Regions from separate parts of the Hypericibacter sp. genome, predicted to be linked through region 4. Evidence: predicted binding sites of a transcription regulator. Region 4 holds the regulator's gene; each other region holds the start of a gene.
What was found. The regulator PhoB, encoded in region 4, activates phosphate uptake and scavenging genes when phosphate is short. The targets are predictions, from matches to a motif close to TNTCATAAAACTGTCA.
Positions count from the first base shown of each region.

Region 1: the regulator PhoB is predicted to act here: its motif matches at 5,786-5,801, upstream of ACREE8_RS00675 (CHAD domain-containing protein).
Region 2: the regulator PhoB is predicted to act here: its motif matches at 5,532-5,547, upstream of ACREE8_RS00660 (RNA degradosome polyphosphate kinase).
Region 3: the regulator PhoB is predicted to act here: its motif matches at 1,670-1,685, upstream of ACREE8_RS04160 (Na/Pi cotransporter family protein).

Region 1 is NZ_JBOHKS010000012.1:16,640-23,788, reverse strand. It holds gene ndk (nucleoside-diphosphate kinase) at 1-78, shown strand, start outside; gene ACREE8_RS00710 (aa3-type cytochrome c oxidase subunit IV) at 177-302, opposite strand; gene purN (phosphoribosylglycinamide formyltransferase) at 418-1,068, opposite strand; gene purM (phosphoribosylformylglycinamidine cyclo-ligase) at 1,056-2,141, opposite strand; gene ACREE8_RS00695 (DUF2066 domain-containing protein) at 2,315-3,403, shown strand; gene ACREE8_RS00690 (CDP-alcohol phosphatidyltransferase family protein) at 3,417-3,968, shown strand; gene ACREE8_RS00685 (AI-2E family transporter) at 3,965-5,041, shown strand; gene ACREE8_RS00680 (HdaA/DnaA family protein) at 5,062-5,754, shown strand; gene ACREE8_RS00675 (CHAD domain-containing protein) at 5,898-7,149, shown strand, end outside.
Region 2 is NZ_JBOHKS010000012.1:9,418-16,566, forward strand. It holds gene ACREE8_RS00645 (hypothetical protein) at 1-351, opposite strand, end outside; gene ACREE8_RS00650 (hypothetical protein) at 661-1,455, opposite strand; gene ACREE8_RS00655 (Ppx/GppA family phosphatase) at 1,776-3,239, opposite strand; gene ACREE8_RS00660 (RNA degradosome polyphosphate kinase) at 3,296-5,497, opposite strand; gene ACREE8_RS00665 (SixA phosphatase family protein) at 5,608-6,159, shown strand; gene ACREE8_RS00670 (BLUF domain-containing protein) at 6,184-6,732, opposite strand; gene ACREE8_RS00675 (CHAD domain-containing protein) at 6,906-7,149, opposite strand, start outside.
Region 3 is NZ_JBOHKS010000053.1:75,073-82,221, forward strand. It holds gene ACREE8_RS04155 (alkaline phosphatase family protein) at 38-1,600, shown strand; gene ACREE8_RS04160 (Na/Pi cotransporter family protein) at 1,867-3,528, shown strand; gene ACREE8_RS04165 (extracellular solute-binding protein) at 3,766-4,848, shown strand; gene ACREE8_RS04170 (ABC transporter permease) at 4,902-5,795, shown strand; gene ACREE8_RS04175 (ABC transporter permease) at 5,797-6,657, shown strand; gene ACREE8_RS04180 (ABC transporter ATP-binding protein) at 6,650-7,149, shown strand, end outside.
Region 4 is NZ_JBOHKS010000045.1:252-7,400, forward strand. It holds gene pstC (phosphate ABC transporter permease subunit PstC) at 1-1,250, shown strand, start outside; gene pstA (phosphate ABC transporter permease PstA) at 1,243-2,547, shown strand; gene pstB (phosphate ABC transporter ATP-binding protein PstB) at 2,614-3,390, shown strand; gene phoU (phosphate signaling complex protein PhoU) at 3,438-4,166, shown strand; gene phoB (phosphate regulon transcriptional regulator PhoB) at 4,177-4,881, shown strand; gene ACREE8_RS03315 (hypothetical protein) at 5,153-5,644, shown strand; gene ACREE8_RS03320 (hypothetical protein) at 5,806-6,186, shown strand; gene ACREE8_RS03325 (hypothetical protein) at 6,356-6,766, shown strand; gene ACREE8_RS03330 (hypothetical protein) at 6,981-7,149, shown strand, end outside.

The DNA of each region.
Region 1 (7,149 bases), on a different contig from region 4:
GTGCATGGCTCGGACGCGCCCGAGACGGCGCGGGAAGAAATCGCCTATTTCTTCAGCGGCATCGAAATCGTCGGCTGACGGCCGACGCCGGGTTTTCCCGGCGGGAACGACGAAGGGCGGCGGCCTCGATCACCGAGGCCGCCGCCCTTTTGCATTTCAGCGTCGCGCTGCCGGATTTAAAGCAGCGTCAGTCCCATCAGCCCCAGCGCCACGGCAATCAGCACCGCGGCGATGGTGCTGAATTTGACGAAGCCCTTATAGGCCTGCTGATGGTCATGGAGCATCTGATCGTCTTGAGCCATCGCGCGCGAGATCCTCTATCGGTGTCTTTCGGGTGCCGGTCCGCCAAGGAGCCGACAGCGGGCGCCCTTATTTAGACCAGCGGCCCCCGGCTCGGCAACCGCGGCGGCAAGCCCGTCAATCGGCCGGATTCATCATGATTCCGGCAGGAACATCCCGGCCGTCGAGGATGGCTTTTTCGCCATCCAGCCTGACACGGCCCGTGGCGACCAGCCGCAGGGCCAGCGGATAGGCGCGATGCTCGGCGGTCAGCACCCGCGCCGCCAGGCTGTCGGGCGTGTCATCGGATGCCACCGGAACCGCGGCCTGCAGGATGATGGGACCGGTATCGAGCTCGGGACGCACATAGTGAACCGTGCAGCCCGCCAGCTTGACGCCGTCGGCCAAGGCCCGGGCATGGGTGTCGAGGCCGCGATAGGCCGGCAGCAGCGAGGGATGGATATTGATCATGCGGTTATGCCAGGCGGCGATGAAGCCGTCCGTCAGGATCCGCATGAAGCCGGCGAGGCAGACCAGTTCCACGCCGGCGGACCTGAGCTGGCGGTCGAGCTCGGCATCGAAGCCGGCGCGATCGGCATAGGCCTTGCGATCGATGACGGCGGTCGGAATCCCGGCCGCGGTCGCCCGCGCCAGACCGCCGGCATCGGCCTTGTTCGACAGCACCAGAACGATCCGGGCGTTGGTGGCGGGATCGCGGCCGGCTTCGATCAGCGCCTGCAGATTGCTGCCGCGCCCGGAGATGAGGACGCCGACCTTCAGCGCCGCCATGCGCTGTCCATGTTGAGGACGCGGGCACCCGCTTCGCCGGCGCGCCGTTCGGTGATCCTTCCGATCCGATGCACGGTCTCGCCGGCTGCCGCGAGTGCGGCCTGCGCCGCATCGGCATGATCCGCCGCCGCGACCACCACCATGCCGATGCCGCAATTGAAGGTCCGCGCCATCTCCTCGGCGGCGACGTTGCCCTGGCGCATCAGCCAGCCGAACACGGGCGGCAGCGTCCAGCGCGCCGCGTCGATCTCGACCGCGAGATGGTCGGGCACCACGCGGGGTGGATTCTCGATCAGACCGCCGCCGGTGATATGGGCAAGCGCCTTGATATGACCGGCGCGGATCGGCGGCAGGCCGCTCTTCACATAGATACGCGTGGGCTCCAGAAGGGCTGTCGCCAGATCGCGGTCCGGCGCGAAGGGCGCCTTCTCGTCATAGCGCAGGCCGCTGCGCTCGACGATGCGGCGCACCAGCGAATAACCGTTCGAATGGACGCCGCTCGAGGCGAGGCCCAGCACGATGTCGCCGGCGGCGACAGTATCGCCCGTCAGTTGCTGTCCGCGCTCCACGGCGCCGACCGCGAAGCCCGCCAGGTCGTAGTCGCCATGCGCATACATGCCCGGCATCTCGGCCGTCTCGCCGCCCACGAGTGCGCAGCCGGCGATGCGGCAGCCCTCGGCGATGCCGGCGATGATGCTGTGCCCGGCCGCGACCTCGAGCTTGCCGGTCGCGTAATAGTCGAGGAACAGGAGTGGCTCCGCGCCCTGCACCACGAGATCGTTGACGCACATCGCGACGAGGTCGATCCCGATCCGGTCATGCCGCCCGGTCGCGATCGCGATCTTGAGTTTGGTGCCGACGCCGTCGGTGGTGGCGACCAGGATCGGGTCCTTGAATCCGGCCGCGCGCAGATCGAAGAAGGCGCCGAAGCCGCCGAGGCCGGCATCGCTGCCCGAGCGTGCGGTGGATTTGGCCAGCGGCTTGATCGCATCGACCAGGGCATTGCCGGCATCGATATCCACGCCCGCGTCGCGGTAAGTCTGGCCGCTTTCGGGCTGATTCGGGCTGTTTATGGCGTCCTCCGCATCGACTAAGCTATAACCCGAGGCCGCCCCAGAACGGCGCGGGAACAAACGGCGCGGGAACAATAGTGAATAGCCACAGGTTTGCAATGGCGCAAGGTCGGGCGGCCCGGAGCCGCGAAGGGTGGCTGTGGCAGGCGGCAGCGCTGGGGATACTCCTCCTGTTGTTGGGTTTTTCGGCTCCGGTCCAGGCTGCCGGCGTCGGCCCTTCCTCCTATACGGTGGGCGACGTCGATGTCGATGTCACCGCCGGCAGCGCCAATGCGGCCCGGGAAGCGGCCATCGTTCTCGGCCAGCGAATCGCCTACGACAAGCTCATGGCGCAACTGGCCGATCCGCAGCAGGCGGCGTCGTTGCCGCGGCTGACGGACGCCGACATCTCCGATCTCGTCAGCGACTTCGAGGTCGAATCGGAAAAGGCCTCGGCGGTTCGCTATATCGGCAAGCTGAGCTTCCGCTTCCGAGGCGATTCGGTCCGAGCGCTGCTCGAGCAGCGCGGCGTGCATTATGCCGTCATGCCGACAGCGCCGATCCTGATCCTGCCGGTGCTCCAGGCGGAAGGCCAGACTCTGCTGTGGGACCCGCAGAACGCCTGGTTGAGCGCCTGGGCCGCCGATGCCGGCGGCAACACGCTGGTGCCGATCGTGGTGCCGTCCGGCGACGAGCTCGATGCCGGCATGATCGATGCGCCGGCCGCGCTGGCGGGCGACACGGCCAAGCTCGCGACCCTGGCGCAGCGTCATGGTGCCAGCCAGTCGCTGGTCGTGGTCGCCAAGCTCAATGCCGACGCGACCAGCGATACGCGTCGCGTCGATATCGCCGGCTATCGCTACGGTCTCGCGGGCCTGGTGGACAGCTTCACCGATCAGGTCAGCGTGACGGGTACGGCGCTGGATCAGCTTTATACGGCGGCCGTCCAACAGGCCGAGACGCGGCTGCAGGATTCGCTGCGCAAGGAGAACCTGGTCGTCTCCGGCGCGGAGCAGCATCTCGCCGTTACCGTTCCCATCGACAGCTACGCCGCCTGGATCGACATCCGGCGCCGGCTGGCCGGCGTGCCGATCCTGAAGCGGGCGGACATTCAAACCCTGACGACGAAATCGGCCGCGCTCGACCTGGTCTATGTCGGCGACGAGACGCAGCTCATGAGCGCGCTGAACGAGCGCCGCTTGAGCCTGGCCACCAACGGCGATCAGCGCCTGTTGGTTTCGACAGCGGCGGCACCCGCCGCCAGCAGCTCGACGACGCCCTGAAAGCGCCGCCGGGTTGACCGCGCTCCTTCCCAACCTCATCACCCTCGGGCGCCTGTTGGCGGTGCCGCTGGCGGTCTGGCTGATGCTGACCGATCGCTTGGCGGCCGCCTTCTGGCTGTTCCTGGTGGCCGGCATCTCGGACGCCATCGACGGCTATCTCGCGCGCCGCCTGAACGCCCGCAGCGAGATCGGCGCCTATCTCGATCCGCTCGCCGACAAATGCCTGCTGGTGAGCTCCTACGTGACCCTCGGCCATGAGGGACATATCGACGTCTGGCTCGTGATCCTGGTGGTGTTCCGCGATGTGATCATCATCGGCGGCGCCATCCTCTATCACACGCTGACGCAGTCGCTCACCATGCAGCCCCTCCTGATCAGCAAGCTCAACACCGTGCTGCAGATCGCCCTGATCGGCGTGGTGCTGGCGGAGCTGGGCCTCGGCATCGGCTCCGCCGAGATCACGCGGTGGCTGAGCTACGCGGTGGCGGCCAGCACGCTGGCCTCGGGCGCAGCCTATGTAACGGTGTGGGGCCGGCGAGCCTTGGCGCGGGGAGGGCGGTCGTGAAGATCGAGCACCAGCTGCGCTTCTGGATCATCGGGCTGGTGCTTCTGATCGTGGCCCTGTTCTTCCTGCGCAGCATCCTCCTGCCCTTCGTCGCCGGCATGGCCATCGCCTATTTCCTCGACCCGCTCTGCGACCGGATCGAGAAGATGGGCTGCTCGCGCACCTGGGCGACCACCATCGTGACGGCGCTGTTCCTGCTGGCGGTTCTGGCATTGGCGGCGGTCCTGCTGCCGCCCTTGGAGGCGCAGCTGGTCGACTTCTTCGGTCAGTTGCCCACCTACATCCAGGCCGTCACCGCGAAGCTCGGGCCGCTGCTGAAGGCGCTGCGCTCGCATCTGCCGGCCTCGGCCGCGCCCAGCATGAGCGACGTCACCGGCTATCTCGGACGGATCGCCGGCTGGGGCGCGGATTCATTGGGGACCATTCTCAGCGGCGGCTTCGCGCTCGCCAATCTGGTGTCGTTGATCTTCATCACGCCGATCGTGACCTTCTATCTGCTGCGCGACTGGGACAAGATCACAATGAAGCTCGATCTCTGGTTGCCGCGCGATCATGCCGACGAGATTCGCGGGCAGCTGCACGAGATCGACCGCACCTTGGCCGGCTTCGCGCGCGGCCAGGCGACGGTGTGCTTGTGCCTGGCGCTCTATTACGGGCTGGGCCTCAGTCTCATCGGACTCGATTTCGGGTTGGCGCTGGGCCTCATCGCCGGCGTGCTCTCCTTCATTCCGTTCGTCGGCAGCTTCCTCGCGCTCGCCGGCTCGGTCGCGCTGGCGCTGGCGCAATTCGGGACCTGGCAGGGGGTGGCCATGGTGGTCGGCGTCTGCGCCGTGGGGCAGGTGATCGAGGGTTACGTTCTGACGCCGAAGCTGGTGGGCGATCGGGTGAGGTTGCACCCCGTCTGGGTGATCTTCGCCTTGCTCGCGGGCGGGTCCCTGTTCGGTTTCGTCGGCCTGCTGCTGGCGGTGCCGGTCGCGGCCGTCTGCGGCGTGCTCGCGCGCTACAGCCTCAGCCACTATCTTGGCAGCCGGATCTATCGGGGCGACACACCGCCGCTCGATAGCGGCAATTGATCCGCGTCCGGTCGGCTCCCTTGTCGCAGATCCCTTTCCCCTTCGACCATGCGCCGTCGCTCGCGGCCGCCGATTTCGTGATCGCGTCCTGTAACGAAGGGGCGGCTGCCTGGGTCGCGCTCTGGCCCGATTGGCCGGCGCCGGCCTTGACGATTCATGGACCGGCGGAATCCGGCAAGACGCATCTGGGCCGCATCTGGGCGGAACAGGCGCAGGCCCGGGCGGTGCCAGCGGCGGCGCTCGCAGATATCGACCGGATTCCGGAACTGGCCGAAGGCCGGATGGCACTCCTGGTCGACGATGTCGATCTGGAGCTCGATGCGGATCGCGAGCGCGGGCTCTTCCATCTCTACAATCTGCTGGCGGAACGGCGCGGGCATCTCATGTTGCTGGCGACCCAGCCGCCGGCACGCTGGTCTCTGACCCTGGCCGACCTGCGCTCGCGCCTCTCGGCGGCACCGGCGGTCGCGATCGGCGCACCCGATGAAGGATTGCTGGACGCGATCCTGGCCAAGCTTTTCACGGACCGTCAATTGTCGGTCAGCCCCGAGCTTCGCCACTACATCCTGATGCGGATCGAACGCTCCTTTGCCGCGGCCGGAGCCATGGTCGCGGCGCTTGATCGCGCCACCCTGGCGGCAGGCCGCGGCGTCACGCCCGGCCTGGCGCGCAGCGTCCTGGAGGAACTTGGCCGCCCGTCCGATGGTTTCTGAAGGTACGGACAGGAAAGCGGAATTTAGTGGGCGACATAAAACTGACCCTAAAATGACTCGAAAGAGTAACTTTTCTGTCGGGTGCCGGGCCGGTAATTGAGTGCCGGTCCAAGTCCTGAAGTGGCGAGCGATTCTGGAGACCTATGGCGGAGGAGATCGAACTGAAACTGGCGCTGGCCCCCGATCTGGTCGGGGCGTTGCGCCGGGATCCCACGCTCAAGGCCCAGGCGCTCAAGCAACCCGTCACCCGGCGCCTTTTCAGCATCTATTACGACACCCCCGATCTGCGCCTGTCTCAGGCGGGCATGGCCCTGCGGGTGCGCCAGATCGGCAAGCGGTTCATCCAGACCTTGAAAGTCGCTGGCGCCGAGGGTGGCGGCCTGCAACAGCATGCCGAGTTCGAGCAGACGGTTCCCTCGGCGCAGCCCGATCTGTCGCAGATCGCCGATCCGGCGATGCAACGGTTCCTGAAGAAACAGAAGATTGCCCATCGGCTGGTTCCGGTTTTCAGCACCGACATCAAACGGCGGACTTGGCTCCTGGGTGTCGGCGGCGCCGAGATCGAGGTGGCACTGGACGAAGGTGAGATCCAGAGCGGCCCCCATCGCATGCCGCTCACCGAGTTGGAGCTCGAGCTCAAGCTGGGGGCCAAAGAAGCGCTCTATGATCTCGCGATCGACTTGGCTGGCCGCCGGCCCTTTCGGATCGAGTGGCGGACCAAGGCGGCGCGTGGCTACCAGCTCTTCGTCGGCGCCGAGCCCGAGGCGCGCCGTGGCAGTTCCATCACGATCGAGCGGGACGCAACGGCAAAATCGGCCTTCGGCGACATCGCGCGGGCCTGTCTGGCGCAATTCGGCGCCAATGAAGTCACGGCCGAACGCGGCGAGGATCCTGAGGGCGTGCATCAGGCACGGGTGGCTTTGCGCCGCATGCGCGCCCTGGTGACGGCCTATCGCCATCTGATGAGCGACGAGGTTCATGGCTGGCTGTCGGGCGAGCTGCGCTGGCTGCAGCAGGAATTGAGCCCCGCCCGCGATTGGGACGTGTTCACCGGCTACACCTTGCCGCCGATCCTGAAGCGGCTGCCCGATGAGCTGGCGCTGGAGCATTTGAAAGACGAAGCGCAGACCCTGCGCCGCGAAGCCTATGACACGGTGCGCGCGCTGTTCGCGTCGCCCCGCTACACGCTGTTGCTGCTCAAGATGGGCCGCGTGCTCGAGGCCGGGAACTGGCGGGCACCGGCGGGCTCGCCCGAAGCGGCGCCGCTCGAGGAACCGATCAAGCGCTTCGCCGATCGGCTGCTCGCCTTCCGTCACCGCCGCCTGCGCAAGTTCGGCAAGAAGCGCGAGAGCCTCAGCGAGTCGGACCTGCATCGGCTGCGGCTGCTCGGCAAGA
Region 2 (7,149 bases), on a different contig from region 4:
AACATTCCGGATTGCTTCTTGGTCACCGTACCAACGGTGGAATTTTGGGTGTAGAGCGTTGAGGTTGGCCAGACAGTCCGCCCAAAACAATCCATCGGCCGAAATGGTCGCGCAAGCGACATAAGGATACACCTGTCCAAAGGTCTTATCGCCATGCTCCGAAAAATCCATGCCTCTGAACTCAGGATTAATCAGGATCGATAGACCGTATTCCCGGCCGCAAACCGCGACATCGCAACCAGCGAGAATCGTGACCGGGCCCAGCGATTGCACGCACAACATATCCGCATCGACATAAATTGCGGGATCTCGCCGGTTCAATGCGGCGAAGTTTCCCAAGCGAAACGTCATCAGTTTTTTCGGATCACCGCAAATCGGCTGACCGCGTCGACACCATCGATGGCCAATGTATCGTGATCCGTGCATTGGATAATCTCGGCATCTTTGTGAAATGCACGAATCGAGCGGACGAGCAGGTCCGGGAACTGCCATTAGGCGCCAATATGCAGAAAAACAAATGCCGCACTCATAGCGATTTCCAGCGGACCAGAATTACTGGTGAGCGGGAAAGGCGAGCTCTCACTATCCCGATAATATCCCCGACCTCGCTACGGTGGCTCCAATCGGCGGAAGCGTTGTTGCCGGAGTTCAGCGTCAGGGTCATGACCGATCCGATCTTTCCGGCGGCGAATCCGCACGATATTCCTCGAACCAGCGATCGTCTTCCTCATACCCATAGGAGCGTAGAATGGAAAACAGCGCTGGGCATGCCAGGAATTGCTGCCGAATCCGTTCACGGTGCTGCGGCGCGCGCCACCCATCGATGCTGGTCGGATCCAGCGGCCGCTTGCCGTTCAAGGCGACCTGCAACTGATCCGGAATGTCATGCTCAAAGAATTGGGCGAATCTACCCGAATACTCGAACCCAACCTGACGTCCCAAAGCCCGCTGCACCTCGTCGCTCCGCTGGACCAGATCTTCATACTTCAACACGATCGGCATCGGCCGCGCGATGGCCAGAACGTGGGAGATGGCCTGATGGATCGCGAGAACTCCCGGATTGACGGGCTTCACTATCTGATCCTTGAAGAAATACTGGTGGTCGAAGCCGACGAAATAGTCGTCGGGAACCATCTTATGACGCGAGGTTATGACTGCTCGCACATCTCGGATCATGATGATGAAATGGAGCCTCTTGCCGAGACGATTGCTGCGCACGATCTCGTCGTATTTGAGAATGTCCAGTGGCCGCTTCGTGATGTAGCTGGCGGGCGTTTCGCCGATAACACTGGTAGCCGTGCATTCACGATCGATGAACTCGAAATTGGTCACCGTGGTGCGCAGCATGTTGTAGAAGAGGGTTGTGCCGCTCCGAGAGTGACCGCAGACAACCACATGCGCTGGTATTCGCCGAACCGGGGCAAGGGCGGAATCGCGATTCTGCGGTTGACTCATCCTGCGCTGAAACCCTGTTACGATTCCACGTCGTTACCAGCTCAATACAAGATAGGCCACCCGCGGGTGTCAATATCCGTTCTCGCAGCCGGCGACACCGCAACGCCTCACTGCCGACTGCGATCAGCCCTTGTTCCTCTGCAAATGAAATTCGTTGAGAGATTGCGGCGGCAATGAACCGTGCTCGGCGTAACCGCCGGCCGTGATCGCGGGGTATCGCCGCAGGCCAATGCCACTGCTGTCCCTGCCCAGTCGGTCGACAGCATGCACGCCCCCGCGGCACGCTGTCCTCCTGCCGTGGAGCGTCCACATCGAGTGCGCTACCCCGCCCGTCGATTGGTCAGGGTCGCGGTGCCGATCGGCAGGTCGAGCGCGCGGCCGAGCGCTTCGAGGCGGCGCTGCACCGCCTCGCCGAACATCGCTTCCTCGCCCTTCGGCAGATTGAGCGTGAGACGCGAGCCCGAGCGCACCAGCGCGGTCCTGTCCAGCAAGGCCGGCGCCGCGGCCAGCGAATAGGCCAGGCGCAAGCCCAGCCCCAGCAGATCCGCATCGCGGCGGGCCTGGTCGCTCAGCAGGCGCAACATCGATTCCATGCCGGGCAGATCGCCCTCGAAGCCATAGCGCTGCGCGATGGCGACGGCGGCGAAGACGCGTTCGTGATGATCGAGCCCGCCGATCGGCAGGCGCAGGATCCGCATGAAGGCCTGCTCGGCGCGATAGTCGGGATGCTCGCGCCAGGCGATATCCGAGATCTCGCAGATGGCGAGCCGCAGCCGGGCGGCGGCCGGCGATTCCTTCGCCTCGAACAGCGGCGTCAGCCAGGCCTTGAGCCGCGCACCCTGCGAGCTGAACCGGCCTTCGAGCAGGGCCAGGTCGCGGGCGGCCTCGAACAGCGGATCCTTGCGCTGTTCGGCCGGCGAGAGCCGGTCGAAGATCAAGCCTTCGCGCAAGCCATAGGCCGAGAAGTTCACCCGCTCGGGCCGCGCCAGGCGCAGCACCCGCTCCAGCACCAGGGCTGCCAACGGCAGGCTGTCGAGGCGCCGGCGCGGTACGCCGCGGATGCTGGCGAGCGAACGGCGCCCGAGCCGGCTGATCACGCGCGCCAGCTCCTCGGCCGCGCGCCGGCTGATGGTGTAGGCATGGATCACATGCAGCGGGTAATGGACCTGCTCCATATGGATGCGCGCGAGCGTCCGCCAGGCGCCGCCGACGGGATAGAAATCGCCGCCCTTGGATTCCTCGAGCCAGTCGAGCTTTTCCAGATGCTGGTCGACGGCCTTGCGCGCCTTGTCGCGATCGCCATCGGCGATGTCCATGAGCCGCAAGGGGCCGATCGGCAAGGTGACATGCCGGCCGGGCTCGCCGCGGGTCAGGCGCACCAGCTCGAGGCTGCCGCCGCCCAGATCGCCCATGACGCCGGAGGTCTCCGGCATGCCCGACGCGACCCCCAGCGCCGAAAGCCGGGCTTCCTCCTCGCCGGAGATGATGCGGATCTTGCGCTGGCAGCGGCGCTCCGCCTCCTGCACGAAGGCCTCGCCGTTCTCGGCATCGCGCACGGCGGCCGTGGCCACCATGTCGAGATTGCCGACCTCCATGCCCTCGGCCAATCGGACGAAGCGCTCCAGATTGGAGATCGCCATGGCGACGCCGTTCTTGTTGAGCTCGCCCGAGGCTTCGAGGCCGCGGCCCAGCCCGCAGAGGACTTTCTCGTTGAACAGCGGCCAGGGGGCTCGGCTCAGGCGGTCGAAGACCACCAGACGGATGGAGTTGGAACCGATATCCACCACACCGATTCGTGGTGACCGCGATTTCCCCGCTCCGCTTTCCGCCATGCCGCTCGTCACGCCTTTTTGAGCTCGAGGGACGGGGCCTTGCGCTTCATCGCACTGCCGCGACCGGACAAGCTCGGGTTGGTCATGAAGTAGGTGTGAGCGCTGAACGCATCGGGGCCCGCCGGAACCCGACTATAACGTCCGTCCGCGCCGAGAATCCAGCTTTGCGCCTCGTCCTTGAGATTGGCGACCATGATCTGGTCGAGCACCTGCTGATGCACGGTCGGATTCTCGATCGGCACCAGCGCCTCGAGACGCCAGTCGAGATTACGAGGCATCCAATCCGCCGAGGAGACGAACACCTTGGCGCTGCGCGAGGGCAGCCGCACGCCGTTACCGAAGCACATGATGCGCGAATGCTCGAGGAAACGGCCGATGATGCTCTTGACCTGGATATTCTCGGAAAGACCGGGCACGCCGGGCCGCAGGCAGCAGATGCCGCGCACCACGAGACGGATCTGGACTCCGGCTTGCGAGGCGCGGCAGAGCGCGTCGATCAGGCCGGGGTCGACCAGCGCATTCATCTTGGCCCAGATGCCGCCGGGCCGACCCGCCTTCACATGTTCGATCTCTTCCTCGATCAGATGCATCAGGGTCGAGCGCAGCGAGATCGGCGCGATCGCGATCTTCTCGAGCTTCTCCGGCTTGGCGTAGCCGGTCATGTAATTGAAGGTCCGCGCCGCGTCATGGCAGAGCGCGGGATCGCAGGTGAAGAAGCTGAGGTCGGTATAGACCTTGGCCGTGATCGGATGATAGTTGCCGGTGCCGAAATGCACATAGCCGCGCAGGCTGGTGCCTTCGCGCCGGATCACCATCGAGATCTTGGCGTGGGTCTTGAGCTGCATGAAGCCGAACACGACCTGCACGCCCGCCCGCTCCAGGTCGCGCGCCCAGCGGATATTGGCTTCCTCGTCGAAGCGCGCCTTGAGCTCGACCAGCGCCGTCACCGACTTGCCGGCCTCCGCCGCCTCGATCAGCGCCTTCACGATCGGCGAATCGTCGGAGGTCCGATAGAGCGTCTGCTTGATCGCGACCACATTGGGATCGCGCGCGGCCTGGCGCAGGAACTGCACCACCACATCGAAGCTCTCGAACGGATGATGGACGACGATGTCCTTCTGCCGGATCGCCGCGAAGCAGTCGCCGCCCATCTCGCGGATGCGCTCAGGGAACCGCGCGTGATAGGGCGGAAACTTCAGGTCGGGCCGGTCATCCACGATCAGCTTGGAGCTGGAGGCCAGGCCCAGGATGCCGTCGAGGACGAAGACGTCGCCGGGCGAAACCCCCAGCTCATCGATCACGAAGGCGCGCAGATCCTCGGGCATCGCCGAATTGATTTTCAGCCGAATGACGTTGCCGCGCCGGCGGCGCTTGAGCGCGCTCTCGAACAGGCGGACCAGATCCTCGGCCTCTTCCTCGATCTCCATCTCGCTGTCGCGGATCATGCGGAAATAGCCGAGGCCCGCGACTTTGAATCCGGGGAAGAGCCGGTCGAGATAGAGGCCGACCAGCTCCTCGAGCGGCAGGAAGCGGATATTGGCGCCGGGCAGGCGCACGAAGCGCGGCAATTGCGACGGCAGCGGCAAGAGCGCCCGCAAGGAATTGCCGGTCGGTGTAAGGCCCTCGAGATCCAGCACCAGGGCGAAGCCCAGATTCGGGATGAAGGGGAACGGATGGGCCGGATCGATCGCCATCGGCGTCAGCACCGGGAAGATCTGGTCGAGGAAATAGGCGTCGAGCCATTGCCTCTCGTCGGCCGTCAATTCCGGCGCATCGATCACCGCGATGCCGGCCTGGCGCAAGGCCTGACGCAGGCTGCGCCAGCAGGCCTGCTGGTTATGCATCAGCTCGCTCGACTGCTGATTGATCGCGACCAGCTGCTGGGCCGGCGTCATCCCGTCCTGGCTCGGCGTCGACACGCCGGCGGCGACCTGCCCTTTGAGACCCGCCACGCGGACCATGTAGAACTCATCCAGATTGTTCGCGGAGATCGACAGGAACCGCAGCCGCTCCAAAAGCGGATGGCGCGGGTTCTGCGCTTCCTCGAGCACGCGCTCATTGAAGGCGAGCCAGGAGAGCTCGCGATTGATGAAACGCGTCTCGCTGGCGACGTTGGCAACGGCGCGTTCGGTTAGCTGAGAATCATCCACGGGGGGTATGCCCTGCTTGGAAAGGTGACGGCCGGACAGCCAGCCTCGCATGGCGGCCATGGGAATCCGGCGATCAATTGCAATCTTAGCTGGGCTTCATGAAAATGTCATGACAACGAGGCATCTTGTGCCGCGATAAAGAGTGCCTAAATTCAAGGAGATAGACGGCGATGGCCAAGCCTGCCCCGCGCTCCCGCCAAGGCACGATGAAACGGCTTTATCTCCTCAGACACACCAAATCCAGCTGGAAAGAGGACGATCTCTCGGACCATGAGCGCCCCTTGGCGCCCCGGGGCCGCCGGGCGGCCCCGCCGATCGGCGTCTATCTGCGCGACCACGCGATCCTGCCCGACCTGGTCCTGGCCTCGTCCGCGCGCCGGACCCGCGAGACCTGGGAGCTGGTCAGCCTGATGCTCCCCAAGCCACCGCGGGTCGTCTATGAGGACAAGCTCTATCTGGCGAACGCGGACGAGCTGCTGGTCCGGTTGCGCCAAGCGGGTGACGAGGCCGATTCCGTGCTGATCGTCGGCCATAACCCCGGACTGCAGGAGCTGGCCGAGCGCCTGTTCGGCGACGGCGATGCGGCGGGGCTGGCGAAACTGCGCGGCAAGTTCCCGACGGGCGGGCTGGCGCTTTATCAGTTCGATATCGACCGCTGGGAAGAGCTGCTGCCGGGCATCGGCCGGTTGACCGATTTCGTGGTGCCGCGCGACCTGGTGTGACGTCTGGCGGGGAGACCGTCTCCGTCAGCGATTCTGGTCGCAGAAGCGGCGCAGAAGCCCCACCGCGAGACCGTCCCTGCCGACCAGCGCCTTGGCGATGGCGTCGTCGCGGGCGAGATCGACAGCACCGGCCGCCACGAGGTCCGCCGGACGGCAGCGTCGGAAGCCCATCGACCAGTCGGTGAAATCGCGCATGCCGACCCGGCGATCGACGATGCGCTGGACATGCCAGTGACGCTTGTCGGCGCGGATGCGGTCCATCAAGGAGGCGATGACAGCCGGAGGCCCTTCCAGCGCCTGAATGAAATTGCCGCCGACATAGAGCAGCATGCCGGTGATGCCGCGCGCGCCGTTATGGATGCGCGCGCGCGTCAGCAGCCGCTCGAGCTCGGCCTCGCTCCAATTGACGCGCGAGGCGCTGACATAGACGAGCTGATGCAGCGGCTGCGTCTCGGCCACGACCTCGACTGGCGCGATCGATGAGACCGAGCCCAAGCCCAGATCGTTGGCCGCCTCGTCGTTGGCGGCCTCGAATCTGAAGAAGCTGTCGATTGAAGACGGCACGATTGGCATGACCGGCGCTTCCGGGGAGGAACAGGGTCTGGGAAGAGGTCGCCCGGTCCCTATCCAATGCACCGGGACGGTCTGCTTCCGCGGCGCCATTCTCGGCCGGGATGATGAAGGAAAAGTTCAGCCCGGCGCCCGCGCCGATGCGACCCGGCGACGCATCTTGGGAGAAAACGGCGTCAGACCGCGTCTTCATCGAGTGCGCGAGGCTTGCCCCAGAAGGGATTAGCCTCGGAGAATTCCTTCCAGACCCCGGCGAAACCGAGCAGATCCTGCTCGATCTTGGCCGCCTGCCAGCCGCGGACCAGCCCGACCGCATGGGCGGCTTCGGCGCTGTCGGGCATGCGCCGCTCGAGCTTCTGCAACAGGCCGTGCGTCACCACCGCATCGTTGATCGAGCCCAGCCGGTCCTGCAGCTCGGCC
Region 3 (7,149 bases), on a different contig from region 4:
CCGCTCCTGCCTGGAAGAACGAGAAGTCAGATCCCGCATGTCCGACCTGCCGATCCGCAAGGTGCTTTTCATCAGCGCCGACCAGTGGCGCGCCGAATGCCTCTCCGCCGTCGGTCATCCGGTCGTCAAGACCCCGCACCTCGATGCGCTGGCGCGCGAGGGTGTGCTGTTCCGCCGCCATTACGCGCAAGCTTCCCCCTGCGGGCCGTCGCGGACCAGCATGCTGACCGGCATGTATCTGATGAATCACCGCTCCGGTCGCAACGGCACGCCGCTCGACAGCCGCCACACCAATATCGCGTTGGAGGTGCGAAAGGCGGGCTATGACCCGACCCTGTTCGGTTACACCGACACCAGCCCCGATCCACGCCGCTACGCGCCGGACGATCCGGTCCTGAAGACCTATGAGGGCGTGCTCCCCGGCATGACGGTCGGGCTGCAACTGCCCGACCATATGGCGCCTTGGATCGCCGATCTGAAGGCCAAGGGCTATCAGTTCCGGGATCGCTGGGACGTCTATAAGCCGAAGGCGGATTTCGTGACGCCGCCGGGACGCGGCCATTCCTTCGCGCCGACATTGTTCTCGGCCGAAGACAGCGAGACGACCTTCCTGGCGAACGCGGTCCTGCGCTGGCTGTCGGTGCGCAGCGACGAACCCTGGTTCGCCCATGCCGTATTCCTGCGCCCGCACCCGCCGATCATCGCGCCCGAACCCTATAACGCGCTCTACGATCCCGCGACGCTGCCCATGGCCGTACGCGCAGCCAGCGCCGAGGCAGAGGCGAAGCAGCATCCCTTCCTCAAGCTCGCGCTCGCGAGCCTGCGCGAGAAGGGAGCGTTCGACGAGCATTATCCGAACGACCTCCTGGAGATCGACGAGTCCGAGGTCCGCCAGCTGCGCGCGATCTATTACGGCATGATGACCCAGGTCGACGATCAGATCGGGCGCCTCATGGCCCATCTCAAGGCGACCGGTGAAGACCGGCATACGCTGGTGATCTTCACCTGCGATCACGCCGAGATGCTGGGCGATCACTGGATGTGGGGCAAGTCGGGCTATTTCGATCAGGCCTACAACATCCCGCTCATCATCCGCGATCCGCGCCGCCTCGCCGACGGCACCCGCGGGCAGCAGATCGACCGCTTCACCGAGGCGGTCGACCTCATGCCGACGATCCTGGAATGGCTCGGGCGCGATATCCCGCATCAATGCGACGGCCGGTCCCTGCTGCCGCTGATCGAGGGCGAGGCGCCCGCGCGCTGGCGCGAGGAGGCCCATTACGAGTTCGACTTCCAGGACATCGTGCACCAGATCCCGGAATCGACCTTCAATATCTCGAGCGACCAGTGCAGCCTGGCCGTCCTGCGCGGCCGGCGCTTCAAATATGTGCATTTCGCGGCCTTGCCGCCGCTGCTGTTCGACCTGGAAAAGGATCCCTTCGAGCAGAAGAACCTGGCGGGCGATCCGGCCTTTGCCGGCGAAATGCTGGCCTGCGCCCAGAAGATGCTCTCCTGGCGCATGGAGCATGCGGAGCATGTGATGAGCCGCATGTTCGTCACCGAGACCGGCATGGCCGAGCTGCCCCCACGCAGGCGGTAAAGCGCCTCGTCGCAAGCGGACCGATTCCAGCCGCGCCGGCGTAGTTGGGCTCCCATCCGGGCGTGCATATTGCATTTGTGTGACAGCGGCGTTATGCCGTTCGATAGCGCTCCGACGGGCATCGACTCCGGCCAGTGCCGGCCGCCGCGATGATCCAGGGGGCGGCGCCTCGACAGCGCCGCCCTTCCGCCGCCGGCCTCGCCCGAGGTCGAAACAGCGCTCGCAGGCCAATCAAGGAGGCCAGCATCAACGGCACCGACTTTCTCGTGAATCTGCTGGGTGCGGCGGCGCTGCTGGTCTGGGGCCTGCGAATGGTTCGCACCGGCGTCATGCGTGCCTTCGGCGGTGATCTGCGCCGGCGGCTGGGCCGCAGCCTGCGCAACCGGTTCGCCGCCTTCGCCGCCGGGCTCGGGATCACGATCCTGCTGCAAAGCGCCACCGCGACCGGGCTGCTGACCGCGTCCTTCGCCTCCCATGGGTTGATGGGGACCGCCTCGGCCCTGGCGGTGATGTTGGGGGCCGATGTCGGCTCGACTGTCGTCGCCCAGATCGTGTCCCTTCTGCCCCATGGGCTGGCGCCGCTGATGATCCTGGCTGGGGTCGTGGTCTTCACCATGAGCCGTGGCACCCGGCTGAAGGATATCGGGCGGACCATCGTGGGACTGGGGCTGATGCTGCTCTCCCTGCGGCTCATCGCCATGGCGGCCGAGCCCGTGCGCAGCTCCGGCATCCTGCTCGAAGTATTCGAGGCGCTGGGCGACGAACCGCTCCTGGCGGCGCTGATGGCCGTCGTGCTGACCGTCCTCTCGACCTCGAGCCTGGCCGTGGTCCTGCTGGTGATCGCCTTCGTCGGCGGCGGCTTGATCCAATTGCCGCTGGCCCTCGCCTTGATCCTGGGCGCCAATCTCGGCTCGACCCTGATGCCGCTGATCGGGACGGCGACCTCGGGACCCGAAGCCCGGCGCGTGCCGCTCGCCAATCTGATCTTCCGCCTGACCGGCGTGGTGATCGCCCTTCCGCTGCTGCCCTGGATCACGCCCTGGGTCGCGCGGATCGAGCCGGAGCCCTGGCGGCAGGTCGCGGACTTCCATACCGCCTTCAATCTCGCGATCGCGATCCTGTTCCTGCCCCTGATCGGGCTGGTGGCGAGCCTCTGCACCAAGCTGCTGCCCGAGCGGCCGCGCGGCGAGGAGACCGGCAAGCCCCATTATCTCGACATCGCGGCACTCGATTCGCCGGCGGTCGCCATCGCCAATGCCGCGCGCGAGACCCTGCGGATGGGCGACATCATCGAGAAGATGCTGCGCCAGACCCTCGAGGTGTTTCGCAATGACGACCGCAAGCTGCTGCGCGAGGTGGAAGCGCTCGACGACGATGTCGACAAGCTGCACCACGCCATCAAGCTCTACCTGACCGAGATGGGCCGCGATGCGGTCGACAAGGGCGACCAGAAGCGCTCGATCGACGTCATCACCTTCACCACCAACCTCGAGCATATCGGCGACATCATCGACAAGAACCTGATGGAGCTCGCGGCCAAGAAGATCAAGAACAAGCTGCATTTCTCGGCCGAGGGCTTCGCCGAGATCTGCAACATGCATGCCCGCGTCGAGAACAATCTCAAGCTTGCCCTCAACGTGTTCATCTCGAACGATGTGAAGCTCGCGCGCCGTCTCCTCCAGGAAAAAGTGGCGTTTCGCGAGATGGAATGGGCGGCGTCGGAAGGCCATTATGGCCGGCTGCGCAGCGGCAAGACCGAGAGCATCGAGACATCGAGCCTGCATCTCGACATCCTGCGCGACCTGAAACGCATCAACTCGCATCTCACATCGGTCGCCTATCCGATCCTGGAAGCGACCGGAGAGTTGACGCAGAGTCGATTGCGCAAGCAGGACGGCGAGATCGGCAACCCCGCCAAAGTCTCCTGATTTTTCAATCCCGTAGAGACCCGCGACCGCCGCGTGTGCCGGTTTCGGCGCTCCCAAGTGGGTTGATCGCGTTGCACCGCCTTTCTATGGTAGGAGCGTGCGTGATCGAACGGTTCGCCGATGCGGACCTCGCGCGGTCGAATCAAGGGCCTGCCGGCAGAAGAAGAGAAAGTCCGAACGGACCCTCGGGGCCGGCCCGGTCTCGGCGAATGAACAGACAGGAGGAGGCATCCCATCATGAACCGCTTTTCGACACCCCGTTTCTCGCGTCGTAATTTCCTTGCCGGCACCGGCGCTGCTGCCGTCGGCGTCAGCCTTGGCACCTTTGCGAAGAAGGGGTGGGCGGAAGAGGCGAAGAAACTGAACGTCTATAACTGGGACACCTATATCGGCCAGACGACGTTGCAGACCTTCACCGACAAGACCGGTATCGCGGTCCAGTACGATCTCTATGCCAACAACGAGGAGCTGTTCGCCAAGCTGAAGGCCGGCAATCCGGGCTATGACGTGATCTTCCCGTCCGATTACATGATCGAGACGATGGTCAAGCTCAACATGCTGATGGCGCTCGATCACGCCAAGATCCCGAACATGGTGAACATCAATCCCGCCAAGCAGTTTTCCGATCCCGCCTTCAATCCGGGCCTGAAATATGGCGTGCCCTACATGTGGGGCACGATCGGCATCGGCTATCGCAAGTCGAAAGTCCAGGAGCCGAAGAGCTGGAAAGCGCTGTTCGACGATTCGAGCCATGCCGGCAAGATCGCGCTGCTGGCCGATGCGCGTGCGGTGCTGGGCATCGCCCTCAAATATCTTGGCTACAGCATGAACACGACCAACGAAGCCGAGGTCCAGAAAGCGAAGGAACTGCTGATCAAGCAGAAGCCGAACATCAAGGCCTTCGCCCCCGACAGCGGCCAGGACATGCTGCTCTCCGGCGAATGCGACCTGGTCATGGAATGGAACGGCGACATCATCTCGGTCATGGCCGAGGACCAGGATCTCGCCTACAGCGTGCCGGACGAGGGCACCATGGTGTGGACGGACAATGTCTGCATCCCGACCGGCGCACCCCATCCGGACAACGCCCATGCCTTCCTCAATCATCTGCTCGATGCGCAGGTGAATGCCGAGATCGCGAACACAATCAAATATGCGACCGCCGACAAGGCGGCTCAGGCTTATATCGCCAAGGAAGACCTCGAGAACCCCGCCATCTATCCGCCCGAGGAAGTCGTCGCCAAGAGCGAGTCCCTGGTGGATGTCGGCGAGTTCACCCCGGTCTATGACAAGGCCTGGACGGAAGTGCAGGCCGCCTGATCGGCAGTCAGACCGAACGAGAGCCGGAAACCGGTCGGGGGATCGTTTAAATCATGCAGGATTGGCGCAGGAGCAAACTGGCCTTCTTTGTCCTGCTGATTCCCCCGACTGCCTGGCTCGTCATCTTCTTCACCATCCCGCTCGCCGTCGTCTGGGTCTACAGCTTCGGCCAGCGCGGTCCCCTGGGCCAAACCATCATCACCCTCTCCTTCGCCAATTATGCGCGGACGATGGAGTGGGTGAATCTCTACATCACCCTCAAGTCGCTCTGGATCGCCACGGTCACCACCGCCATCTGCCTGGCGATGGGTTTCCCGCTGGCGATGGGCGTCGCCTTCGCCCCGCCGCGCTACAAGAACCTGCTGCTGCTGCTGGTCATCCTGCCCTTCTGGACCAACCTGCTGATCCGTACCTATGCCTGGATCGCGGTCCTGCGCACCAACGGCTATGTCAATTTCTTCCTCGAATGGGTCTGGAGCGGGCTTGATTGGGTCTTCGGCGGCATCCTCGGCGAATTCCAGCCGCTGGAGCTGCTCTATAACCAGGGCGCCGTCATCGTCGGCCTGGTCTATGTCAATCTTCCCTTCATGGTGTTGCCGCTCTACGCGACCCTGGAGAAGCTCGACAAATCCTATCTCGAAGCGAGCCTCGACCTCGGCGCCAGCCAGTGGCGCACGCTCTTCTCGGTCACGGTGCCGCTCGCCTTGCCCGGCATCTTCACTGGCGGCCTGCTCAGCTTCATCCTGGCGCTCGGAACCTACCTGACGCCCGATCTCCTGGGCGGCACCAACAGCATCATGATCGGCAACCTGATCGCGCAGCAGTTCGGGCCGGCGCGCGACTGGGCCTTCGGCTCGGCGATCTCCTTCATCCTGATGTATGTGACTTTCATCTGTCTCTGGGTGAAGGCCGTGCTGGCAGGCCGGGAAGGCGCGGTGAATTACTGACATGACCGACACCGCGCTCCCTGCCCGCACCCGTCCGCGCCGCCGCCGCGAGGCCATCGCGCCGCTCGATTTCACGCGCCGCAGCTGGCTCAAGGCCGTGCTGCTGATCAACTTCATCTTCCTCTATTTCCCTATCGTCGCGCTCATCGCCTTCAGCTTCAACGACAGCAAGCGCAACATCACCTGGCAGGGTTTCACCTTCAAATATTACGAGAAGGCCTTCACCAACACCGCCCTGCATGACGCCTTCATGAACACGATCACCATCGCCTCGATGTCGACGGTGGTCTCGACCATCCTGGGCACGATGCTGGGCCTGATCCTGCATCGCTACAAGTTCCCCGGCAAAGGCCCGTTCGACAGTTGGATCCATCTGCCGATCGTCATCCCCGAGGTCTGCCTCGGCGTGGCGATGCTGGCCTTCTTCACCATGTTCAAGATCCCGCTCGGGCTCTTCACCGTCACCGTCAGCCATATCGCCTTCTCGATCCCCTTCGTCGCGGTGGTGATCCGCTCGCGCATGTCGGGCTTCGACCCGGCGCTGGAGGAGGCGTCGCGCGATCTGGGCGCCAGCGAATGGCAGACCTTCTGGGGCGTGACCTTCCCCTACATGATCCCGGGCGTGGTCGCGGGCGCGCTCCTGGCCCTGACCCTGTCGCTGGACGACTTCGTGATCACCTTCTTCACGACCGGCCCGGGTTCGACCACCTTCCCGATCAAGATCTACTCGATGGTCCGTTTCAGCGTGACGCCGGAAGTCAACGCCGCCTCGACCGTTCTCATCGTCCTGACACTGACCATCACGATCCTCGCCTTGTGGATCCAGGGTCGGTCCGACAAAAAGGCCAAAGCCGATGGTTAGCGCCCAACCCATCATCTCGATCAAGGACGTGACCAAAGAGTTCGGCGAGAACGTCAAGGCCGTGGACGACGTCTCTTTCGACATCCTCGAGGGCGAGTTCTTCGCGCTGCTGGGGCCGTCGGGCTGCGGCAAGACCACCTTGCTGCGCATGCTGGCGGGATTCGAGATCCCGACCGAGGGCCAGATCATCATCGATGGCCAGCCGATGGAAGGCGTCAATCCCAACCGGCGCCCGGTCAATATGGTGTTCCAGTCCTATGCGGTCTTTCCGCATATGAATGTCGAACGGAATGTCGGCTATGGGCTGCGCGTCACGGGCGTGCCGGAGGCCGAGATCAAGACCCGCGCCCAGGAGGCGCTCGCCCTGGTGAAGCTGCAGGATTTCGGCAAGCGCATGCCGAGCCAGCTCTCCGGCGGCCAGCGCCAGCGCGTGGCCCTGGCGCGCGCCCTGGTGAAGCGTCCCAAGGTGCTGCTGCTGGACGAGCCGCTTTC
Region 4 (7,149 bases):
CCTATGTGGCACTCTGGTGCGGCCTGCCGGCGCTGGTCCTGTTCGCGCTCTGGATCGCCCTCGAGCCGCGCATCCTCGAGACCATCATCGTCCGCGACCTGCCCGTCGCCATGATCGAGAGCGGTCAGGCGCAGCTGGGCCTGATCTTCAACGACATCCGCAACATCGCGGTCTATGGCGTGGGCGACCGCACGGTCGACCCGGCCGTGGTCGCCGCGGTCGATCATTATAAGAGCCTCAAATCGATCAGCTTCGCGGCCCTCGCCGTCGCGGTCCTGGCGCTGGCGACCCTGGGTCTCGGCTGGTCGCAGCGCCGCGTGGTGCCCGCCATGCGCGCACGCAACCGGGTCGAGCGCATCGTCATGGTGCTGCTGATCGCCTGCTCCACCCTCTCGGTCCTGACCACGGTCGGGATCGTTCTGTCGCTCTTCTTCGAATCGCTGCGCTTCTTCCATGCGGTGCCGTTCTGGGACTTCCTCTTCGGCGTGCAATGGAGCCCGCAGACGGCGATGCGCGCCGACCAGGTCGGCAGCTCGGGCGCCTTCGGCGCGGTGCCGCTCTTCGCCGGCACGCTGCTGATCACGATCATCGCCATGGCCGTCGCCGTGCCGGTCGGCCTGATGGTCGCCGTCTATATGTCGGACTATGCCAGCCGGCGCGGCCGCGCTTTCATCAAGCCGGTGCTCGAGATCCTGGCCGGCATCCCGACCGTGGTCTATGGCTTCTTCGCCGCCCTCACCATGGCGCCCTTCATCCGCGAGATGGGCGAGGCCGTGGGCCTCTCGGTCGCGTCCGAAAGCGCGCTCGCGGCCGGCCTCGTCATGGGCATCATGATCGTGCCCTTCGTCTCCTCGCTCTCCGACGACGTGATGAACGCGGTGCCGCAGACCCTGCGCGACGGCTCGGCGGCCCTGGGCGCCACCAAGAACGAGACCATCCGGCAGGTCGTGATCCCGGCGGCCCTTCCCGGCATCGTCGGCGGCGTGCTGCTGGCCGTGTCGCGCGCCATCGGCGAGACCATGATCGTCGTGATGGCGGCCGGCCTCTCCGCGAACCTGACCGCCAACCCGCTCCAGGCCGTCACCACCGTGACCGTGCAGATCGCGACCCTCCTGGTCGGCGATCAGGAGTTCGACAGCCCCAAGACGCTCGCGGCCTTCGCGCTGGGCCTGATGCTGTTCTTCGTCACTCTTTCGCTCAACCTCGTGGCCCTCCACGTCGTCCGCAAATACCGGGAAAGATATGACTGAGATCACGGCCCCCGCCATGCCCGTCCGGCGTCCCGATCTCTCGCAAGCGCGCCTCAAGCGCCGCTATTCGGCCGAGCGGCGCTTCCGCCTCTATGGCATTCTCGCCGTGCTGGTCGCGACCGGCATGCTGGGGGCGCTGCTCGTCACCATCATCGGCAAGGGCTACAGCGCCTTCTATCGCACCGATGTCCGCCTCGAGGTGATGCTCGATCCTTCCGTGATCGATCCGGCGGGGACGAAAGATCCCGACGCGATCATGCAGGCCGACTACACCAAACTGCTGCGCGAGGGCCTGCGCCAGCTTTTCCCCGACGTCACCAGCCGCGAGGACAAGCGCGATCTGAACGCGCTCATCAGCTCCGGCGCCGACACCCAGATCCGCAAGATGGTCCAGGCCGATCCCTCGCTGATCGGCCAGACGGTCACGGTCTCGGTGCCGATCGGTCCCGACTTCGACATGCTGGCCAAGGGCTTCATCTCGCGCGATCTGCCGGAAAGCGCGCGCCGCGTCTCCGACAAGCAGATCGGCTGGTATGACACGTTGCGCCAGCAGGACCGGGTCGAGCATGGTTTCAATTGGAGCTTCTTCACCTCTGGTGACAGCCGCGAGCCCGAGCTCGCCGGCGTGGCCGGATCGGTGGTGGGCACCCTCCTCACCATGCTGGTGACCCTGTCGCTGGCCTTCCCGCTGGCGGTGGCGACCGCGGTCTATCTCGAGGAATTCGCGCCGAAGAACCGCTGGACCGACCTGATCGAGGTCAACATCAACAATCTGGCGGCGGTGCCCTCGATCGTGTTCGGCCTGCTCGGCCTCGCCGTCTATATCGGCTTCTTCGGCCTGCCCCGCTCGGCCCCCCTGGTCGGCGGCATGGTGCTGTCGCTGATGACCCTGCCGATCATCATCATCGCCACCCGCGCCGCGCTCAAGGCGGTGCCGCCCTCGATCCGCGAGGGCGGCTATGGCATCGGCGCCTCGCCGCTGCAGGTGGTGACGCATCACGTCGTGCCGCTGGCGATGCCCGGCATCCTGACCGGCACCATCATCGGCATGGCCCATGCGCTGGGCGAGACCGCGCCGCTCCTCATGATCGGCATGGTCGCCTTCATCGTCGGCGTGCCCCACGGCGTCACCGACGCGGCCACGGTGCTGCCGGTGCAGATCTATCTCTGGGCCGACAGCCCCGAGCGCGGCTTCGTCGAGAAGACGAGTGCGGCGATCATGGTGCTGCTGGTCTTCCTGGTGCTGATGAACGGCATTGCCGTCTATCTGCGCCGCCGCTTCGAACGTCGCTGGTAGGAAAGGGTCCGCTTCATGTCGATGGTGACGCTCGCAACCGCACCGGCTTCCGCCGCCGCGACCGGCATGCCCCTCAAGGGCCATGAGCCGATCAAGATCGCGGCCCGGGATGCCAACGTCTATTACGGCGACAAACATGCGTTGAAGCATGTCGAGCTCGACATCCGCCGCAACGAGGTGACGGCGCTGATCGGCCCCTCGGGCTGCGGCAAGTCGACCTTCCTGCGCTGCCTCAACCGCATGAACGACGTGATCGAGAATTGCCGGGTCACCGGCAAGATCACGCTCGACAACGAGGACATCTATGCGCGCGATCTCGACGTCGTCGTGCTGCGCGCGCGGGTCGGCATGGTGTTCCAAAAGCCCAACCCCTTCCCCAAGACGATCTTCGACAATGTGGCCTATGGCCCCCGCATCCACGGCATGGCGACCAACCGGCGCGAGCTGGAAGAGGTGGTGCAGACCAGCCTCGAGCGCGCCGGCCTCTTGAAGGAGGTCAAGGACCGCCTCAAGGATCCCGGCACCGGGCTTTCCGGCGGCCAGCAGCAGCGCCTCTGCATCGCGCGCGCGATCGCCGTCAGCCCCGAGGTGATCCTGATGGACGAGCCCTGCTCGGCGCTCGATCCGATCGCGACGGCCCGCATCGAGGAGCTGATCGACGAGCTCCGCCAGAACTTCACCATCGTGATCGTCACCCATTCCATGCAACAGGCCGCGCGCGTCAGCCAGCGCACGGCGTTCTTCCATCTGGGGGAGTTGGTGGAAACCGGCGATACGCCTCAGATCTTCACCAGCCCGAAGGATCAACGGACCCAGGGCTACATCACCGGCCGCTTCGGCTGATCCGAAGCGGCATCGAGACCGAACGACCCAAGGGAGCAGGACGCGACATGACCGCGGAACATATCGTCAAGTCCTTCGACGACGAGCTCAAGCTGCTGAACCGGACGATCGCCCAGATGGGCGGGCTGTCCGAGGTCCAGCTGCAGACGGCGACCGACGCGCTGATGCGCCGGGATGCCGAGCTCGCCGGGAAGGTGATCCAGGCCGACAAACGCATCGACGAATTGGAACATCAGATCGGCGAGATGGCCGTGCGGATGCTGGCCCTGCGCCAGCCCATGGCCTCCGATCTGCGCGAGGTGGTGGCCGCCCTCAAGATCTCGGCCGATCTGGAACGGATCGGCGACTACGCCACCAACATCGCCAAGCGCGCCATCGCCATCTCGCAGGCCCAGCCCGTGAGCACGCTGCAGGCGATTCCGCGCATGGGCCAGCTGGTGCAGAGCATCATCAAGGACGTTCTCGACGCCTATGTCGACAAGAACGCGGAGCGGGCGGTCGCCGCCTGGAGCCGCGATGAAGAAGTCGATTCGCTCTACAACAGTCTGTTTCGCGAGCTGTTGACCTACATGATGGAGGATCCGCGCAACATCGGCTCCTGCATCCACCTGATGTTCATCGCGAAGAACATCGAACGCATCGGTGACCATGCAACAAATATTGCGGAGACCGTCTATTTCCTCGTCCACGGTCGCGGGATCGAAATCGCCAGACCCAAAGGGGATGTCACAAGCTATGCAATCGCACCCACGCCCGGCGGACGCGCCGGCGCCTAGGCCGCAATCGATGCAGAAGCAGCAAGCCAAGCCGCTCGTCCTCGTGGTCGAGGACGAGGCGGCGCTCGTGACGCTGCTGCGCTACAATCTCGAGCGCGAAGGCTTCGAGGTGATCGAGGCCCGTGACGGCGAGGAGGCGCTTCTCCTCGCCAAGGAACGCCGGCCGGATCTGGTCCTTCTGGACTGGATGCTGCCGCTGGTGTCGGGCATCGAGGTCTGCCGGCAGCTCCGCCGCCTGCCCGAGACCCGGGCCGTGCCGGTGGTGATGCTGACGGCGCGCGGCGAGGAGGCCGACAAGGTTCGCGGCCTCGACAGCGGCGCCGACGATTATGTCACCAAGCCCTTCAGCCCCGGCGAGCTGATCGCCCGGCTGCGGGCGCTGCTCCGCCGCTCGCGGCCGGCGCTCGATGGCGACAATCTGCAATATGAGGACCTGATGATGGACCTCATCGCGCACCGGGTGCGTCGCAACGGACGCGACATCCATCTGGGGCCGACGGAGTTCCGCCTGCTGCGCCATCTGATGGAGCATCAGGGCCGCGTCTTCACCCGCGAGCAGCTGCTCGACGTGGTGTGGGGTCCCGACGTCTATGTCGAGCCGCGCACGGTCGATGTCCATATCCGGCGCCTGCGCAAGGCGATCAATGACGGGGCGGATTTCGATCTGATCCGCACCGTTCGCTCGGCCGGCTACTCGCTCGACCGCGAGCAATAGGTCCTGCGGCCATCGGAAGCAGCCAGGCTGCTTCCGATGGCGCACGGCCTGCCCTCTCCGATATCCCGCCTTCTCGTAACTCGAACGCGATCCATGGGGATTGGCGTTGCGGGTTCGCCAGCATGACATGTGTCAGCGCGCCTGACCGGTTCTAGCGGCTTTCTTAACCCTATCCCGGTTATCGCTGGGCGGAAGGATTGGCGCTCCGAGGACTGTGGAACAGCGGGTGCCGATCCACCCTGTCATTCACAGAGTCGCTCGGAGACATCTCATGCTCATTCCGGCACGTAAGCTGGCGCTGGCGGTCATTGCCTGCGCCTCGGGCTTGTTCCTGATCGCACCCGCCGCATCGGCGGACGAGGTCGGCGCTTTGTTCGAGGCCACCGGTCTCGCGAATGTCACGCCGCTCACGGATCAGTCCATGAGCCAGTTGCGGGGCGGCGGTTTCGAGACGGCTCTGTCCGGCCTGCTCTTCGGGCTCCTGGAGCAATCCGACAGCGCTTCGATGGCTGGCGCAGCGCCCAGCGGTGCGCACGGCGCTTTGGAAAGCTTCTTTCCGGCATTTCTCGACGAGCTGCCCGCCATCAACCTGGTTGTGGCGGAGCTCAATGATCAGCCGACCGTGATGCGGATCGGAACCGCGCCGCAATCGTTGGGTTGCGGAAACGGTTTAAGTTGCCCTGCGGGCATGTCGGTTTCGCTCTACGCCAACAACGCGGCGCCCGCGGGCAATATGGCCGTGAACCTCACCATCACGCACTGAGTGATCGGAAGCAGGACAGCCTTGCTTCCGATTGAGTGTGACGCTAACCGTGCTCTTCGTAACTTTTGATGCGGTCTCCGTACTGGATTGGCCGGAAGGCGGATGCTAGGCTTCTGCTTCATCCAATCATCCCAGGCCCAGTGTCACAACGGAGGCCTCACATGCTGCTCCCAGCACGCAAGCTGGCGTTCCTCGCCATTGCCCTTGCCGGCGGTTTGATCACCGCGTCGTCACATTCCCTCGCCGATGACTCTGCCCTCCGCCCCGACCGTATCGGCATCGCCGATGCGGTTCCCGTGGCCGATCAACAGATGGGCGAACTGCGCGGCACCGGTTTTCTCGGGAGTTTCACCGCAGCCCTTTCCGCGGCACTGGGCCACCTGCCGACGGCATCGCTCAACGGGCCCGGTGTGCTGTTCTTGAGCTGCAGCAACGGCATCAGCTGCGCGCCGGGGACGACCATCAAGATCTTCGGCAGCAACCAGATCACCCCCGGGTCGTCTGGACAGGTGACCGTGATCACGGCGGTGAATCCGCACTGAGCCGTTAGGGTGCGGGCGACGATTTGCCGGTGGAACAACGCTGCATTGGCGTTGGGTGGGTCCATCGATGATCAGGTTGCCGCAATCGAGAGATTCCCGAGCGACGCGGCGACTCGGTTACGAGTAACGGGCAGGAGCAGTTGTGTTCATCCTCATTTGGGAGGTTCCCATGTCGACACGGGCACACAAACTGGCTTTGGCCGCCGCCGCATTTGCGGGTGGCCTGCTTTCGATGATCTCGCTTGCAAATGCCGGCGACGCACGCCTCGACGCCGCCCGCATCGGCCCGATTGACGGCATCGCGCTCGATGACGGGCAGATGAGCGAGTTGCGTGGCACCGGCATATTCGGGAGCGCCTTCCAGGCGTTTCTGAACTCGCTGCCGCCGGGAAATACCGTCAAGGCACAGCTCAATGATCAGACGGGGTTTCGAACGAGCACAACGATGCCGGTGACGCTGAGTTGTGGCAACGGGATTACCTGCCCCGCCGGGATGACAGTCAATCTATCCGCCAATAACAATGCCCCTTCAGGCAGCGTGTCGGTGAACGTGACCAGGACCACGATCATCAACCACTGAGTGTTTGTTCTGGGCAGTGCCATGAAGCAGGAAGCTGCCTGAGACCGCCGCTGTGTCTCAACGTCAGGCAGCTCGTCAGGGTGACCTGCCGCGGATGTCGGATGCATCCCTGAGACCGCGTCTAACAGCCAAGTGAAGGGACTGCCGTCCGACGGACGGCAGGATTTTTGTCTGTTTCCAGGCTGTCATGCTGACCTTTATACGGGAGGGTCCCATGCTTACACGAGCACACAAGCTGGCTTTCGCCGCCGGCGCCTTTGCGGGCGGCTTGTTGTCAGCCATCTCTCTTGGAAATGCGGGCGATACGACCCTCACTGCCGACCGCATGGGGGCGATCGACGGCATTGCGCTCAATGACGCACAGTTGAACGAGCTTCGCGGCG